4 regions of the Variovorax sp. efr-133-TYG-130 genome follow, and region 3 is predicted to be linked to each of the others. Evidence: predicted binding sites of a transcription regulator. Region 3 holds the regulator's gene; each other region holds the start of a gene.
The links. Region 3 encodes sigma-54, which starts transcription at its own class of promoters, with help from an activator protein. Its sites were predicted from a motif close to TGGCANGNAANCTGCTTT; they were not measured.
Positions count from the first base shown of each region.

Region 1: QRN67_RS00420 (transglutaminase family protein) is a predicted target of sigma-54. The motif match lies at 1,685-1,702, and genes of this name have one in related genera.
Region 2: atzF (allophanate hydrolase) is a predicted target of sigma-54. The motif match lies at 1,583-1,600, and genes of this name have one in related genera.
Region 4: glnA (type I glutamate--ammonia ligase) is a predicted target of sigma-54. The motif match lies at 2,228-2,245, and genes of this name have one in related genera.

Region 1 covers NZ_JARVTD010000001.1:82,175-86,312, forward strand. The annotation lists gene QRN67_RS00420 (transglutaminase family protein) at 1-1,611, opposite strand, end outside; gene QRN67_RS00425 (DNA internalization-related competence protein ComEC/Rec2) at 1,752-4,138, shown strand, end outside.
Region 2 covers NZ_JARVTD010000007.1:278,266-282,403, forward strand. The annotation lists gene atzF (allophanate hydrolase) at 1-1,554, opposite strand, end outside; gene QRN67_RS09820 (M48 family metallopeptidase) at 1,755-2,627, opposite strand; gene QRN67_RS09825 (AmpG family muropeptide MFS transporter) at 2,705-4,072, shown strand.
Region 3 covers NZ_JARVTD010000007.1:34,904-39,041, reverse strand. The annotation lists gene lptA (lipopolysaccharide transport periplasmic protein LptA) at 1-343, shown strand, start outside; gene lptB (LPS export ABC transporter ATP-binding protein) at 340-1,134, shown strand; gene QRN67_RS08700 (RNA polymerase factor sigma-54) at 1,155-2,762, shown strand; gene QRN67_RS08695 (phospholipase D family protein) at 2,773-4,138, shown strand, end outside.
Region 4 covers NZ_JARVTD010000037.1:177,887-182,024, forward strand. The annotation lists gene QRN67_RS29280 (sterol desaturase family protein) at 1-407, shown strand, start outside; partial or broken gene QRN67_RS29285 (EI24 domain-containing protein) at 458-1,347, shown strand; gene QRN67_RS29290 (competence/damage-inducible protein A) at 1,344-2,144, shown strand; gene glnA (type I glutamate--ammonia ligase) at 2,292-3,707, shown strand; gene QRN67_RS29300 (hypothetical protein) at 3,848-4,138, shown strand, end outside.

The DNA.
Region 1 (4,138 bases), on a different contig from region 3:
CATCGGCGAGTCGCCGGGAATCAGGTAGAGCCGGTCGTCGCGCAGGAACCAGGGGCCGGTCTTCCAGGCCGGGCCCGCCAGCGCGGGAGCGTCGCTGTTCGCATTGCCGGGCTCGATGGGCAGCATGTAGCCGATCACCGCGTCGAGCTTCTGCGTGAACACGCGGCGCAGGCGAACGCGTTCGAGTTCGTCGTCGAGCTTCGAGTCGAAGGGGTCGACATTCACCGGCAGGCGGCGTTCGCGCCAGAGGTAGTAGTAGATGTCTTCGTAGCCGGGCTGGATGTAGCGCTCGGTCAGGCCGAGCTTGTGCGCCAGCACGGTGGTGAAGCGGCGTGCGTCTTCGCTGGTGTAGTGGGTGGGAAAGCGTTCGTCGGCGAACAGCTCGGGGTCGTGCCACAGCGTCTGGCCGTCGGCGCGCCAGAAGATCGACAGCGCCCAGCGTGGCAGCTGCTCGCCCGGATACCACTTGCCCTGGCCGAAGTGCAGGAAGCCGCCCTTGCCGTACTCGGCGCGCAGCTTGTGCACGAGCTCGGTGGCGTAGCCGCGCTTGGTGGGGCCGAGGGCGTCGGTATTCCACTCGGGCGCGTCGCGGTCGCTGGTGGCCACGTAGGTCGGCTCGCCGCCCATGGTGAGGCGCACGTCGCCGGCCTTCAGGCGCGCATCGACCGCGTCGCCGAGGGTCAGCACCTCGGCCCATTGCTCTTCGGTGTAGGGCTTGGTGACGCGCGGCGATTCGTAGATGCGCGTGACCTTCATCTCGTGACCGAACTCGACCTCGGATTCGTCCACGCCGCCCTCGATGGGCGCGGCGCTCGATGGCGTGGGCGTGCAGGCCAGCGGAATGTGGCCTTCGCCGGCCAAGAGGCCCGAAGTGGCGTCGAGGCCGATCCAGCCAGCGCCCGGCAGGAACACCTCGCACCAGGCGTGCAGGTCGGTGAAGTCGACCGTGGTGCCGCTCGGGCCGTCGAGCGCCTTCACGTCGGGGGTGAGCTGGATCAGGTAGCCCGAGACGAAACGCGCGGCCAGTCCGCAGTGGCGCAGCAGCTGAACCAGCAGCCAGCCCGAGTCGCGGCAGGAGCCGCTGCCGTTGGCCAGCGTTTCTTCCGGCGTCTGCACGCCGGGCTCCATGCGGATCAGGTAGTTGACGTCTTTCTGCACCTGCTGGTTGATGCCGACCAGGAAGTCGATTGTGCGCTGTTCCTTGCGCTCGACCTTGTCGAGGTAGGCCTCCAGCAGCGGCGTGACCGGGTCGGCCACGAGGTAGGGCGCGAGTTCCTCGGCCTGCGAGGCCGTGTACTTGAAGGGGAAGTTCTCCGCCTGCGGCTCAAGGAAGAAGTCGAAGGGGTTGTAGACCGCCATTTCGACCACGAGGTCGACAGTGACCTTGAACTCGCGTGTCTTCTCGGGAAACACGAGCCGCGCCTGGTAGTTGGCGAACGGGTCCTGCATCCAGTTGACGAAGTGCTCCGCGGGTTCGACCCGCAGCGAATACGAGATGACGTTGCTGCGGCAATGCGGCGCGGGACGCAAGCGCACGACCTGAGGGCCCAACTGCACCAGGCGGTCGTATTTGTAATGGGTGACGTGGTGTAGAGCGGCGTGGATAGACATGCGTTTTTGTGTGCAGTACTGGCAGATTGCATCGGAAAGATGTCTCTGGTGAGACGCATACTAGCCGAGATGCTTAGCAATTAACGCGCCACTGAGCGTGAGTCGGGGAGGGTTTGCATCATGTGTCCGGACGTTCTTTCATGACGCGATTTCACGCGTCGGGCAATGCCGTGGGCGGGTCGCGAGGCTTCGCCGCATTGGGCGGATCGCTGCTGGGCGCGGCCCTGCAATTGCAGCAGCCGTCGCTCTGGCCCGCATGGGTCTATGCCGTCTTGCTGCTGGCGGCCGTGGCGGGTCTCGGGCGATGGCGCCGGCCTTTTTTTTTCATCGAGCGGCGCGTGCCGGCCATGGTGCTCGCACTGCTTTGCGGAGCCATGGCCGGGGCGGGGCTGGCGGGCTGGCGCGCGGTGGTCTACGCGGGCGGCGCGCTGGCACCGGCGCTGGAAGGGCGCGACCTCGTGGTCACGGGCGTGATCGCGGAGATGCCGCAACGCAACGAAGCCGGGACGCGGTTTCGGCTCGATGTGGAGTCCGCGCGCTGGGCCGATGCGTCCGTCGGCGAGCCATTGGCGGTTCCGGGCCACGTCTCCCTCGGCTGGTATGCGGAGAACACGGGGCTGTGGGGGCGCTCTTCCGGGGATAAGGCCGCGTCCGCGAGCCCGGTCGCTTCCGTGCACGCCGGCGAGCGATGGCGCCTTGCCGTGCGCCTCAAGGCGCCGCACGGCAACGTCAATCCCTTCGGCTTCGACGGGGAGCTGTGGGCCTGGGAGCAGGGCATCCAGGCCAATGGCTATGTGCGCACCGGTGCGCGAGATGCCGCGCCGAAGCGCATCGCCGTCACCTGGCGGCATCCGGTCGAGCATGCGCGCGAAGCCGTGCGCGACGCGATCTTCGAGCGCGTGCCCGACCGCGCGCGGGCCGGCGTGATCGCGGCGCTGGTCACGGGCGACCAGCAGGCCATCGACCGCGCGGGCTGGGATGTGTTCCGTGCCACCGGCGTGGCGCATCTCATGTCGATCTCGGGCCTCCACGTCACGATGTTTGCGTGGCTGGCGGCCCATGCCGTTGGCTGGCTGTGGCGGCGCTGCCCGCGCCTGATGCTGGGCCTGCCCGCGCAACAGGCCGCGCTGGTCGGCGGCGTGTTGCTGGCGGGGCTCTATGCGCTCTTCAGCGGCTGGGGCGTGCCGTCGCAGCGAACGGTGTGGATGCTCGCGACAGTCGCCACGCTGCGGCTCACCGGGCGGCGCTGGCCTTGGCCGCATGTGTGGCTGCTGACCGCGGCGGTGGTGGTGGCGCTCGACCCATGGGCGCTGATGCAGGCCGGCTTCTGGCTCAGCTTCGTGGCGGTGGGCGTGCTGTTCGCCACCGATGCGTCGGTGCCCGGCGAGCCGCGCGCGCGGGCTTCGGCACGGCTGCTGGGTTTCTTTCGCGAGCAATGGGTCATCACGCTGGCGCTCGCGCCGCTGAGCCTGCTGCTGTTCCAGCAGGTGTCGCTGGTCGGGTTGCTGGCCAATGCGGTCGCGATCCCGTGGGTCACGCTGGTCGTCACGCCGCTGGCGATGCTGGGCGTGGCCATCGCGCCGCTGTGGGACGCGGCCGCGTGGGCGGTGCATGCGCTTTCGGTGCTGCTGCAATGGTGCGCCGGCTTGCCGCTCGCCACGCTGTCGATGGCCGCGCCGCCGCTGTGGATGGCGGCTTGCGGCGTGGCTGGCGGCGTGTTGCTCACGATGCGCCTGCCGTGGTCGCTGCGCGTGCTCGGCCTGCCGTTCCTGCTGCCGGTTTTGCTGTGGCAGGCGCCGCGTCCCGCGGCGGGAGAGTTCGAGTTGCTGGCCGCCGACATCGGGCAGGGCAACGCGGTGCTGGTTCGCACCGCCACGCACAGCCTGCTATACGACACCGGTCCGCGCTACAGCCTCGAAAGCGATGCCGGCCACCGCGTGCTCGTGCCGCTGCTGCGCGCCTATGTCGAGCGCCTCGACATGCTGGTGCTGAGCCATCGCGACACCGACCACACGGGCGGAGCGCAGGCCGTGCTCGCGATGCAGCCGCAAGCGGACTTGCGCAGTTCGATCGAAGCCACGCATCCGCTGCAGGCCCTGCGTCCGGCGCGGCGCTGCGAGGCCGGCCAGCGCTGGACATGGGACGGCGTGGATTTCGAGGTGCTGCACCCCGCGGCGGACGACTACCAGGCCTTCACCGCCAAGCCCAATGCCGTGTCGTGCGTGCTGCGCATCGGCAACGGCCGTGCCGCCGCGCTGCTGGTGGGCGATGTCGAGCGCATGCAGGAGGCCGCGCTGGTCGCGCGCGCGCCGGAGTTGCGCGCCGACGTGCTGCTGGTGCCGCACCATGGCAGCAAGACCTCGTCGAGCGAAACCTTCCTCGACGCCGTGCAGCCGCGCATTGCACTGGTCCAGGCGGGCTATCGCAACCGCTTCGGCCACCCGGCGCCCGAGGTGGCGGCGCGGTACGCGGCCCACGGGGTACGGCTGGTCGACAGCCCCCGCTGCGGTGCCGCCCACTGGCGCAG
Region 2 (4,138 bases), 240 kb from region 3:
CTGCGCCAGGGGCACGGCCCACACTTCGAGCGCGATGGCGGCGCCGCCCGCATCGCCTTCGGCCACGCGCTGCAGGCCGGGCTTGGGCGGCACGGTGCCCGGCAGCGCGTAGAGGCGGTAGAAGGGCGAGGTCGTCGTGGCACGCAGCAGCGTGGCTCCACGTTCAGCGAGCTGGCTGTTGAGCGGCATGCCCGAGAGATGCGCGCCGACCACGGCGATGGACAGGGTGTCCGCGCCTGGCGCGGCAAGGCCGGGAATGGCGCGCGGCGCGGGCAGCGGCTCGCCGGTCGCGCCTTGCGCGAGCCCGGTGGCGTGGTGGTAGCGCTGGCCCAGGTCGGCCAGCGCGAGGTCGCTGCCGCAGGGGCCGATCAGCGTGATGCCGAAGGGCAGGCCGTCCGCGCGCAGGCTGCTGGGCACGGAGAGCGCGGCGTAGTCGAGCAGGTTGACGAAGTTGGTGTACGCGCCGAGGTTGCGGTTGAGCGCCACCGGGTCGGCGCGCATCTGCTCGCGGGTGTAGTGCGTGGGCGCGGTGGGCACGAGCAGCACGTCGATGTCGCGCCACATCGGCTCGACCTGCTGCGCGATGGCGCGCAGCCGTGCCTGGGCCTCGAACACGTCGGCGGCGCCGTAGTTGCGCCCGCTCGCGAGGATGCCGCGCACGGGCTCGATCACCTCGTCGCCGTGCGCATCGAAGAACTCGCGCACCGCGGCGTAGCGCTCGGCGACCAGCGCGCTTTCATAGAGCAGCGCGGCGGCCTCGGCGAGCGGGGCATAGGAAATGGTGACGGGCGAGCCGCCCATGGCCAGCAGCCGCGCGGTCGCCTCGTTGAACGCCCGTTCGGCGGCGGTGTCGCCGAAGAAGCTCAGCCTGTCGGGCACGCCGAAGCGGAAATGCGCGGGCAGCGGCTTGCGGCTCAGGGGAATGTCGCGGGAGTAAGGGTCGCGCGCGTCGTGGCCCGCGGCTGCCAGCAGCACGTCGACCGCCGTGGCGACGGTGCGCGCGAAAACGGAGACGCAGTCGGCGCTCTGCGCCGCGGGGACCACGCCGAAGGTGCTCAGCAGGCCGCGCGAAGGCTTGAGGCCGACGATGTTGTTGAGCCCGGCCGGCACGCGGCCCGAGCCCGCGGTGTCGGTGCCCAGCGCGAAGTCGACCTCGCCGGTTGCCACCACATAGGCCGAACCCGAGCTGGAGCCGCCCGAAACGTAACGCGCGTCGAAGGCGTTGGGCACCTCGCCGTACGGCGAGCGCGTGCCGTTCAGGCCGCAGGCGAACTGGTCGAGGTTGGTCTTGCCGGCCAGCGATGCACCGGCTTCGAGCAGGCGCTGCACCACGGCCGCGTGGACCGTGGGGAGCCGGTCGAAGGCCGGGCAGGCGGCCGTGGTGGGCACGGCGGCCACGTCGATGTTGTCCTTGACCGCGAAGCGCAGTCCGGCGAGCGGCAGGGCGAAGTCCAGGGCCTTGCCGGCCGCCGCATCCACCACGGGCGCGGCGAATTTCGCGATCCAGGCGGCGTCGGGCGACCCGCTTTCCCGGTTTTCTTCATGCACCATCATTAGGCATCCAAACATGTGTACAAGTTGAGATGCAAACGGCGTGCCAGCGGCTGCCGAGGTCGCGCAGCCCGCTCGATAGGTATCAGCCGTTGGATGTCATGTCGTGAAACACCGCGGAACCGGCTTCGCCGGGCCGCAGGTGTTGCCCCCTGCAAGGGGGTTGGCGCAGCGACACGAAGTGCGCGAAGCCTGGGGGTGAGCTATTTCCTTGCGTCGCGGTAGAGCTTCTCGACCTTCGGCAGGCTGGCTTCCAGCTTCGTGATGCGGTCCGGCCCGCTCGGGTGCGTGGAAAGGAAGTTCAGGCTTCCCTGGTTCTTCGACGCCGCGGCCATCTTCTGCCACAGCGACACCGAAGCCTTCGGGTCGTAGCCTGCACGCGCCGCGAGTTCCAGCCCCACGAGGTCGGCCTCGGTCTCGTCGCTGCGGCTGAACTTGAGGGTGATGAGCTGCGTGCCCGCGCGCGCCGCCAGGTCGCCCACCTGGCCCCAGCCGAGCATCTGCGCACCCAGCGAGAGCACCGCGCCGGTGCCCGCGCTCTTGGCCATGCGGGCGCGCGCGTGTTCGCGCAGCGCGTGGGCCATTTCGTGGCCCATGACCATCGCGACCTCGTCATCCGTGAGCTTGAGCTGGTCGAGGATGCCGGTGAAGAAGGCGATCTTGCCGCCGGGCATGCAGAAGGCATTGATCTGCTTGCTGCCGATCAGGTTGACCTCCCACTTCCAGCTGCGGGCGCGCGAGTTCCACGGCGTGGCAAACGGAATCAGGCGGGTCGCGATGGCGCGCAGGCGCTGCAGCTGCGGGTTGTTGTCGCCGGCGAGCGCGCCCTTGGCGCGGGCCTGTTCGAGCAGCTGGCCGTATTGCTGCACCCCGGCCGCCTCGATCTTGTCGGCGGGCACGAGGTTGCGCGCCACCGATGCCTTGCCCACGTCGACCTGCGCCAGCGCCGGGCCGCCCAGCGCCGCGCCGGCGGCGGCCAGCAGGAAGGCGCGCCGGGGATTCCAGGGCGACGCCGCGGAAGGAAGGGCGGAGACGGCGGCGGTGCCGGAGGAAGAGCGCTCGCATCGTATGCACATAGGGGCCGGATCATAGGAACAAATGAAGACAAAGGGGCCGCCCGAGGGCCCGCGCCGCTCATGGACAATCCGGGCACATGTCCGCCTCGCCTGCCGAAACCCCCACCCCCCCTTCCCCGCCCTGGCGCGACGCCCTCAAGGTCTACCTGGAGCCCGCCACGCTGCGCATGCTGGCGCTCGGCTTCTCGGCCGGGCTGCCGCTGCTGCTGGTGCTGGGCACGCTGAGCTTTCGCCTGCGCGAGGCCGGCATCGACCGCACCACCATCGGCTACCTGAGCTGGGTCGGGCTGGCCTACGGCTTCAAGTGGGTCTGGGCGCCGCTGGTCGACCGGCTGCCGCTGCCGCCGCTGACCACGCTGCTGGGGCGCCGGCGCGGCTGGCTGCTGCTGGCGCAGGGGCTGGTCATCACGGGGCTGGTGGGCATGGCCATGAACGACCCGCGCCTGGGCCTGACGCCGCTGATCTGGTGCGCGCTGCTGGTGGCCTTCGGCTCGGCCACGCAGGACATCGCGCTCGACGCCTTCCGCATCGAATCGGCCGAGCCGCGCAAGCAGGCCGCGATGGCCGCCGCCTACCAGACGGGCTACCGCCTGGCGATGATCTGGGCCGGTGCCGGGGTGCTGTGGGTCGCGGCCTGGGCCGAGGTGGCGCCCGCGGTGGCCGCCACCGGCGCGGCCGCCTACCAGGACGGCGCCTGGAAGACCGCCTACCTGGTGATGGCGGCTTCGATGGCGATCGGCGTGTTCACGGTGCTGCTGTCGCCCGAGCCGGTGCCGCGCCTGCTGCCCAAGGCCCGCAACGCGGCCGAGTGGCTGCGCAGCGCGCTGATCGAGCCCTTTGCCGATTTCATCGGCCGCTACAAATGGCACGCGGTGCTGATCCTTTCGCTGATCGCCGTCTACCGCATCAGCGACGTGGTGATGGGCATCATGGCCAACCCGTTCTACGTGGACATGGGCTTCACCAAGGACGAGGTGGCCACGGTCAGCAAGATCTACGGCGTGGTCATGACGCTGGTGGGCGCCTTCGTGGGCGGCGTGCTGTCGATGCGCCTGGGCGTGATGCGGGTGCTGATGATGGGCGCCGTGCTCAGCGCCGCGAGCAACCTGCTCTACGCCTGGCTGGCGACGCGCGGGCACGACACCACGGCGCTGATCGCGGTGGTGTCGGCCGACAACCTGGCCGGCGGCATCGCCTCGGCGGCCTTCATCGCCTATCTGTCGAGCCTCACCAACATCAGCTATTCGGCCACGCAATACGCGCTGTTCAGCTCCCTCATGCTGCTGCTGCCGAAATTCATCGCCGGCTATTCGGGTGCCTTCGTCGACGCCTACGGCTACAGCAACTTCTTCGTCGCCACCGCGCTGCTGGGCGTGCCGGTGCTGGTGCTGGTGGCGCTGGCCTCGCGGCTCACGATCATCACGAGCCCCACGGAGCGTCAATAGGGCCCGGGCCTTATAGGAATCCGCCGACGCGCCACGGCGCCTGCTACTGTTAGGCTGTTCCACGTT
Region 3 (4,138 bases):
CATCGAGTACGACAGCCGTGCCGACAACGTCAAGTTCATCCGCAACGCGGAAATGCGCCGCCTGCTCGGTTCCACGCCGAACGACGTGAGCACCGGCGCCCTGATCGTCTACGACCAGAGCAACGACACCTACACGGTCAACGGTTCCACCGTGCCGCCGAACACCGCGGTCAACGCGTCGTCCCCGAGCGGCCGCGTCAAGACCATCCTGACACCCAAGGCCGCCACGGCGCCCGCGCCCGGCGCACCGGCCGGAGCCAAGCCGGCAGCGTCCACGCCCGCGCCCGGCACGGGCCTGCGCTCGACCACCACGCTCGGTGGCGATGGAGAAACCCGCAAGTGATCGAAACCGCTGGAACCCAGGAAGCCAACGGCGCACCGGGCAGCCGCCTGGTGGCGCGCGGCCTGAAGAAGAGCTACGGCAGCCGCACGGTCGTGAAGGACGTCTCGCTCGACGTGCAGAAGGGTGAAGTCGTCGGGCTGCTCGGCCCCAACGGCGCCGGCAAGACCACCTCGTTCTACATGATCGTCGGGCTGGTGCGCGCCGACGCGGGCGACATCACCATCGACGGCGAGCCCATCGCCCACATGCCCATCCACCGCCGCGCGCGCATGGGCCTGAGCTACCTGCCGCAGGAAGCCTCGATCTTCCGCAAGCTCACGGTGGAGGAAAACGTGCGCGCCGTGCTCGAACTGCAGCACGAGCCCGACGCGAGCGGCAAGCTCGCGCCGCTGTCCAAGCAGCACATTGAAGAGCGCCTGTCCGAACTGCTGGCCGACCTGCGCGTCGACCACCTGCGCGATTCGCCGGCGCTGGCGCTGTCGGGCGGCGAGCGACGCCGCGTCGAGATCGCACGCGCCCTGGCCACCCAGCCGCGCTTCATCCTGCTGGACGAGCCCTTCGCCGGCATCGACCCGATCGCCGTCATCGAAATCCAGCGGATCATCAGCTTCCTGAAGGAGCGCGGCATCGGCGTGCTCATCACCGACCACAACGTGCGCGAAACGCTGGGCATCTGCGATCACGCGTTCATCATCAGCGACGGGCATGTGCTGGCACAAGGTACGCCCTCGGAGATCGTCGACAACGCCGAGGTACGCAGGGTGTACCTGGGCGAACACTTCCGCATGTAAGGAAGGGTCGGGTTCTCCACATGAAGCAAGGGCTGTCCCTTCGCGTCTCGCAGCACTTGGCGTTGACGCCCCAACTGCAGCAGTCGATCAGGCTGCTCCAACTCTCCACGCTCGAACTGAGCCAGGAAGTGGAGCAGATGCTCGACGAGAACCCCTTCCTCGAGCGCACCGCGGAAGAAGCGGCGCGCGAGGAGTTCGGGCTCGACACCGCCGACGCGCCCGCGGCGCGCGATGACGGCAGTGACGGCGGCGACGGCGAGAGCGACTTCACCCCGCCGCCTGCCAGCACCTCCACCGCCTCGACCGAGACCGCCACCACCACCACGGCCGACTCCGACGGCCCCGCCGCCGAGATCGCCGAGCGCGAGCCCGACTGGGAAGGCGACGGCACCGTCGACATGGCGCCCGACGACAGCGAGTGGGGCAGCGACGCTCCCGCGCGCCAGAACAACCTGGGCGACGACGAACGCGCCGACGCCACCGAACTCGCGCGCAGCCAGGAATCGCTGCAGTCGTTCCTGCACCGCCAGGCGCTGAGCCTGCGCCTGAGCGAGAACGACAGCGCCGCGCTGCGTTTCCTGATCGAGTCGCTCAACGACGACGGCTACCTCGAAGACTCCCTGCCCGCGCTGGCCTCGGGCCTGGCCGGCGACGACAACGACCAGTTCGACGACCTGGTGCACCACTTCCAGGTGGCGCTCGGCCTGCTGCAGAGCCTGGAGCCGGTGGGCGTTGGCGCGCGCGACCTCGGCGAATGCCTGAGCATCCAGCTGCGCGCGCTGGCTGCCGAGGACGACGACGAGGACGAAGAGCAGGCACAGGTCTACAAGACCGCGATCGCCATCTGCAAGCAGCCGATGGAGCTGCTCGCGCGGCGCGACTTCAAGCGCCTGGCCACGCTCACCCGCAGCAGCGAAGAGCTGGTGCGCTCGGCGCTGCAGGTCATTGCGCGGCTGGAGCCCAAGCCGGGGCGCCGTTTCGTCGACGTCGAGCGCAACATCGTCATTCCCGACGTGATCGTCACCAAGACCGGACGCGGCACCAACGTCAAGTTCCGCGTCATGCTGAATCCCGAGGTCATGCCGCGCCTGCGCGTGCACGACATCTATGCCGGTGCGCTCAAGTCGCACAAGGGCGAGGGCAGCCAGGCGCTTTCGCAGCGGCTGCAGGAGGCGCGCTGGTTCATCAAGAACATCCAGCAGCGCTTCGACACCATCCTGCGCGTGAGCAACGCCATCGTCGAGCGCCAGAAGAGCTACTTCGTGCACGGCGAGCTGGCCATGCGCCCGCTGGTGCTGCGCGAAATTGCGGACGAACTGGGCCTGCACGAATCCACCATCTCGCGCGTGACCACCGCCAAGTACATGGCCACGCCGTTCGGCACGGTCGAGCTGAAGTATTTCTTCGGCTCGGCGCTGGGCACCGAGACCGGCGGCAACGCGTCGAGCACGGCGGTGCGCGCGCTGATCAAGCAGTTCGTGAGCTCCGAGAGCATCAAGAAGCCGCTGTCGGACAGCCAGATCTCCGAGATGCTGAAGGAGCAGGGCATCGAGTGCGCGCGCCGCACCGTGGCCAAGTACCGCGAGGCCTTGCGCATTGCGCCCGCCAATCTGCGCAAGGCCCTGTAGAAAGCCTTCGATGAGCCGTCTCCCGATGTCGCGCTGGGGCCATTGGGTGATCGCTTTGCTGGCCGTGCTGCTGTTCAGCGGCTGCGCCACCCTGCCCGACGAGGCGCCGCGCCCGCCCACCAAGGCCATGGCCGTGTCGGCCGACACCGCGCTCGGCAAGCTCGCGATGGCGGCCCAGCCCGACCCCGACCTGAGCGGCTTTCGCCTGATGCCCGGCGGCGACTTCGCCTTCGCCACCCGCATAGAGCTCGCGCGCCGCGCCCAGCGCACGCTGGACGTGCAGTACTACCAGATCGAGAACGACGAGACCGGCCGCTACCTGCTGCGCACCCTGCGCGACGCCGCCCTGCGCGGCGTGCGCGTGCGGGTGCTCATGGACGACCTCTACACCTCCGGCGAAGACGAACTGCTGCTCGGCTTTGCCGCTACGCCGAATGTGGAGCTGCGGCTGTTCAACCCGTTCCCGGCCGGGCGCAGCAGCCTGGTCAGGCGCTTCGCGGCTTCGCTGTTCGACTTCAGCCGCGTGAACCGCCGCATGCACAACAAGCTGTTCATCGCCGACGGCGCGATGGCGGTGGCGGGCGGGCGCAACATCGGCAACCAGTACTTCACGCGCACGGCGGGCGAGAACTTTCTAGACCTCGACACCTTCGTGACCGGCGCGCTCATTCCCCGGCTCGGCAGCCTGTTCGACCAATACTGGAACAGCACTTATGTGCGCCCCGTGCAGTCGGTGGTGGCGAGCAACCTTTCGCGCGAGGAACTGCAGCGCCGCTTCGACGCCGCCACCGGCGCCGACACCACCCCGCCGCCGCCGCCGCCCGCGCCCAACGACCTGCTGGGCTACAGCCCGATCGCCGACGACCTGAACGCCGGCAGGCTGGGCCTGATCTGGACCCTGGCCGAGGCCTATGCCGACTCGCCCGACCGCGTGATCGGCAAGACCGCGTCGTACGGCGGCGTGCCGCTGCTAGACGTCGACAGCGTGCGCTACAACGTGGTCGAGCAGATGCGCCGCGCGCGCGCCGAGGTCACCATCGTCTCGCCCTACCTGATACCGGGCGCCACGGGGCTCGAGGTGATGCGCGAGATCCGCGGGCGCGGCGTGAAGATCAGCGTGGTCACCAATTCGCTGGCAGCCACCGACGAGCCGCTGGTGCACACCGCCTACCGCCGCTACCGGCCCGACATGCTCAAGCTCGGCGCCGACCTGTACGAGCTGAGCTCCACGCGCACCCGGCGCAGCGTGCGGCTGGGGCTTTTCGGCACCACGGTCGGGCGGCTGCATGCGAAGTCGGCGGTGATCGACCGGCGCACGCTGTTCGTGGGTTCGATGAATTTCGATCCGCGCTCGGAATCGCAGAACACCGAGATCG
Region 4 (4,138 bases), on a different contig from region 3:
CGCTCATCGTCATCGTGGCGCAGCTCATCGGCGTGGCGCCGGGGCAGTTCATCGCGTTCGTGGCCTTCACCCAGCTCAGCGAGAGCCTGCAGCATGCCAACCTGCGGCTGAGCTTCGGCGCCATCGGCGAGCGGCTGTGGATCAGCCCGCGCTTTCACCGGTTGCACCACAGCATCGGGCTGGGCCATGAATCGAACGGCAGGAGCACGCTCGGCGGCCACAACTTCGGCGTGCTGCTGCCCTGGTGGGACATGATGTTCGGCACCGCCAACTTCGAGAACCGCTACGACCCCACCGGCATCCGCGACCAGGTGGAGCCCGGCACCGACGGGCGCGTGCGCGAGTACGGCCGGGGGTTCTGGGCCCAGCAGTGGCTCGGCCTGAAGCGAATGGTCGGACGCGCTTGAGGGTCACCGGCCCCTGACGGCGCCGCTCCAGGCGTTATCCTCGCTGCCTCATGCGCCTGCTCCTCGACTCCTTCTGGCGCGCGGTCGCCTATTGCATGCTGCCGCGCGTGATCGTGCTGTCGCTGCTGCCCCTGGGGTTGATGGTGGTGCTCGCCGCGGGCCTCGGCTATTTCTACTGGGAAGCCGCCGTGGCCTGGACGCGCGGCGCGCTCGATGCTTGGCCTTTGCTGGCCAGCTTCTGGGCCTGGATCGGCCGGCTTTTCTCGAGCGACGTGACGGCCATGCTGGCGCCGCTGGTGGTGGTGTTTGCCGCCACGCCGCTGATCGTGGTGGTTTCGCTGCTCGTCGTGGCCGGCTTCATGGCTCCCGCGCTCACCCGGCTGGTGGGCGAACGCCGCTTTCCCTCGCTGGAGCAGAAGAAGGGCGCCTCCTTCTTCGGCAGCGTGGCCCGCTCGTCGCCGTCACCATCCTGGCGCTGGTCGCCCTCGTGGTGTCGATGCCGCTGTGGCTCATTCCGCCGCTCGTGCTCATCCTGCCGCCGCTCATCTGGGGCTGGCTCACCTACCGCGTGATGAGCTTCGACGCACTGGCCGAGCACGCCAGCCCCGAGGAGCGTGCCACCCTGCTGCGCACGCACCGGCTGCCGCTGCTGTGCGTGGGCGTGCTGTGCGGCTACCTGGGCGCGGCGCCGAGCATCGTCTGGGCCTCGGGCCTGCTGTTCGCCGCCGCTTTCTTCGTGCTGGTGCCGATCGCCATCTGGATCTACACACTGGTCTTCGCCTTTTCGGCGCTCTGGTTCGCGCACTACTGCCTCGACGCGCTCGCGCAACTGCGTGCCCAGCGCGCGGTGGCCGCGGCGGCGCCGGGTGCCGAAGGCGCCCCGGCCCTCGCGGCCGCGGAAGCCAACAGGGCCGCTCTTTCTCAATGGGGTTCACCATGACACGCGCATTCGGTCTCATCGTCGTCGGCGACGAGATCCTCTCCGGCAAGCGGGCCGACAAGCACATGGCCAAGGTCATCGAGCTGCTCGCCGCACGCGGCCTGCAGCTCAGCTGGACCGAGTACGTGGGCGACGAGCCCGCGCGCATCACCGCCGCGCTGGAGCGGGCCTTTGCCTCCGGCGACATCGTCTTCTCGACCGGCGGCATCGGCGCCACGCCCGACGACCACACCCGCCAGTGCGCCGCCAAGGCCCTGGGCGTGCCGCTCGCGCTGCACCCCGAGGCCGAACTGCTGATTCGCGAGCGCATGCAGGACACCGCGCGCGAGCAGGGCGTGCCCTACGAGCCCGACCGCGCCGACAACGTGCACCGGCTCAACATGGGCGTGTTCCCGCAGGGCGCCACGCTCATCCTCAATCCGTACAACAAGATCCCCGGCTTCAGCGTCGGCGACGTGCATTTCGTGCCGGGCTTCCCGGTCATGGCCTGGCCGATGATCGAGTCCGTGCTCGACGCCCGCTACGCCGAGCTGTTCACCCGCAACGCGGTCGCCGAGAAGTCGGTGATCGTTTTCGGTGCCATGGAAGCCACCCTGACACCGCTGATGCAGGCCATCGAAGACACGCACGCCGGCGTCAAGGTGTTCAGCCTGCCCAGCGTCGACCACCCCCAGTACGGGCGGCACATCGAGCTGGGCGTCAAGGGCGACCCTGCCCGGCTCGATGCCGCCTATGCCCAGCTGATCGAAGGCCTGCACACCTTTGATGCCAAGCTGGGCCCTGAATTGGTGCGTTAATTCTTATTGCACCAATGTGGTGATATTTCTTGGTCATTTGTGGTTCGCTTTGGTGAACAAGGCCTCATCCAGAGAGGTGACAATGGCACAGAAACTGCATCCCTCGTCCCTGTATTCCTAACCACCATCCAACTCCAGGAGAAACTGATGGCAAAGACCGTCGCCGATGTACTCAAGCTCGTCAAGGAAAACGAGGTCAAGTTCGTCGACTTCCGCTTCACCGACACCCGCGGCAAAGAGCAGCACGTGACCGTGCCGGTCTCGGCTTTCGATGAAGACAAATTCACCTCGGGCCACGCATTCGACGGCTCGTCCATCGCCGGCTGGAAGGGTATCGAAGCCTCGGACATGCAGCTCATGCCCGACCCCAACACCGCCAACATCGACCCCTTCTTCGAAGAAACGACGCTGATCCTGACCTGCGACGTGATCGACCCCGCCGACGGCAAGGCCTACGAGCGCGATCCGCGTTCGCTCGCCAAGCGCGCAGAGGCGTACATGAAGGCCTCGGGCCTGGGCGACACCGCCTTCTTCGGTCCGGAACCCGAATTCTTCGTGTTCGACGGCGTCCGCTGGAAGAACGACATGTCGGGCTGCTTCGTGAAGATCGAATCCGAAGAAGCCTCGTGGAACACCGACAAGGAATACGAGCACGGCAACACCGGCCACCGTCCCGCGGTCAAGGGCGGCTACTTCCCGGTTCCCCCGGTCGACAGCTTCCAGGACATGCGCTCGGAAATGTGCCTGGTACTCGAATCGCTCGGCATCCCGGTCGAAGTGCATCACCATGAAGTGGCCAACGCCGGCCAGATGGAACTCGGCACCAAGTTCAGCACGCTCGTGCAGCGCGCCGACTGGGTCCAGCTGCAGAAGTACGTGATCCACAACGTGGCCCACGCCTACGGCAAGACCGCCACCTTCATGCCCAAGCCCATCGTCGGCGACAACGGCTCCGGCATGCACGTGCACCAGTCGGTCTGGAAGGACGGCAAGAACCTGTTCGCAGGCGACGGCTACGCAGGCCTGTCGGACTTCGCGCTGCACTACATCGGCGGCATCATCAAGCACGCCCGTGCCCTGAACGCCATCACGAACCCCGGCACCAACAGCTACAAGCGCCTGGTGCCCGGCTTCGAAGCCCCGGTGAAGCTGGCCTACTCGGCCAAGAACCGCTCGGCCTCGATCCGCATCCCGTTCGTGGCCAACCCGAAGGGCCGCCGCGTCGAAGCGCGCTTCCCCGATCCGCTGATGAACCCGTACCTGGGCTTCGCCGCGCTGCTGATGGCCGGCCTGGACGGCGTGGAAAACAAGATCCACCCGGGCGAAGCCGCCAGCAAGGACCTGTACCACCTGCCGCCGGAAGAAGACGCGCTGATCCCGACCGTCTGCCACAGCCTCGACCAGGCCCTGGAATACCTGGACAAGGACCGTGCGTTCCTGACCAAGGGCGGCGTGTTCACCGACGCGTACATCGACGCGTACATCGAACTGAAGATGCAGGAAGTCACGCGCTTCCGCATGGCGACGCACCCCGTCGAGTTCGACATGTACTACTCGCTCTGATCGACGAGCAAACAGCCTTCACAGGCATGTAAGTCAAAAGGACGGCCTCGGCCGTCCTTTTTCCTTGGGGCGGAACATCGGGGCTCCGGGTGCGTCGAATTGCATGAAAATGCGCCTTTGTCGCGCCTCCATCGATACACATGAAGACAGCTTCTCTCTTTTTCCTGGCCGGTTCACTCCTGATCGCGTTGCCGGCGGTTGCGCAGGAACGCGTCTGGCGCTGCGGCAACGAATACACGAACAACGCGACCGTGGCCCAGCAAAAGGGCTGCAAGGTCCTCGAAGGCGGCAACGTCACGGTGGTGCAGGGGACCCGGGCTTCGGGTGGCGGATCGGCATCGTCGTCCTCGGGTACTGCTTCCACGGCGGCGCGCGCGCCGGCCGGCAGCCCGCGCGTCGAAGGCGTCGACCAGCGCGCCCGCGATGGCGAG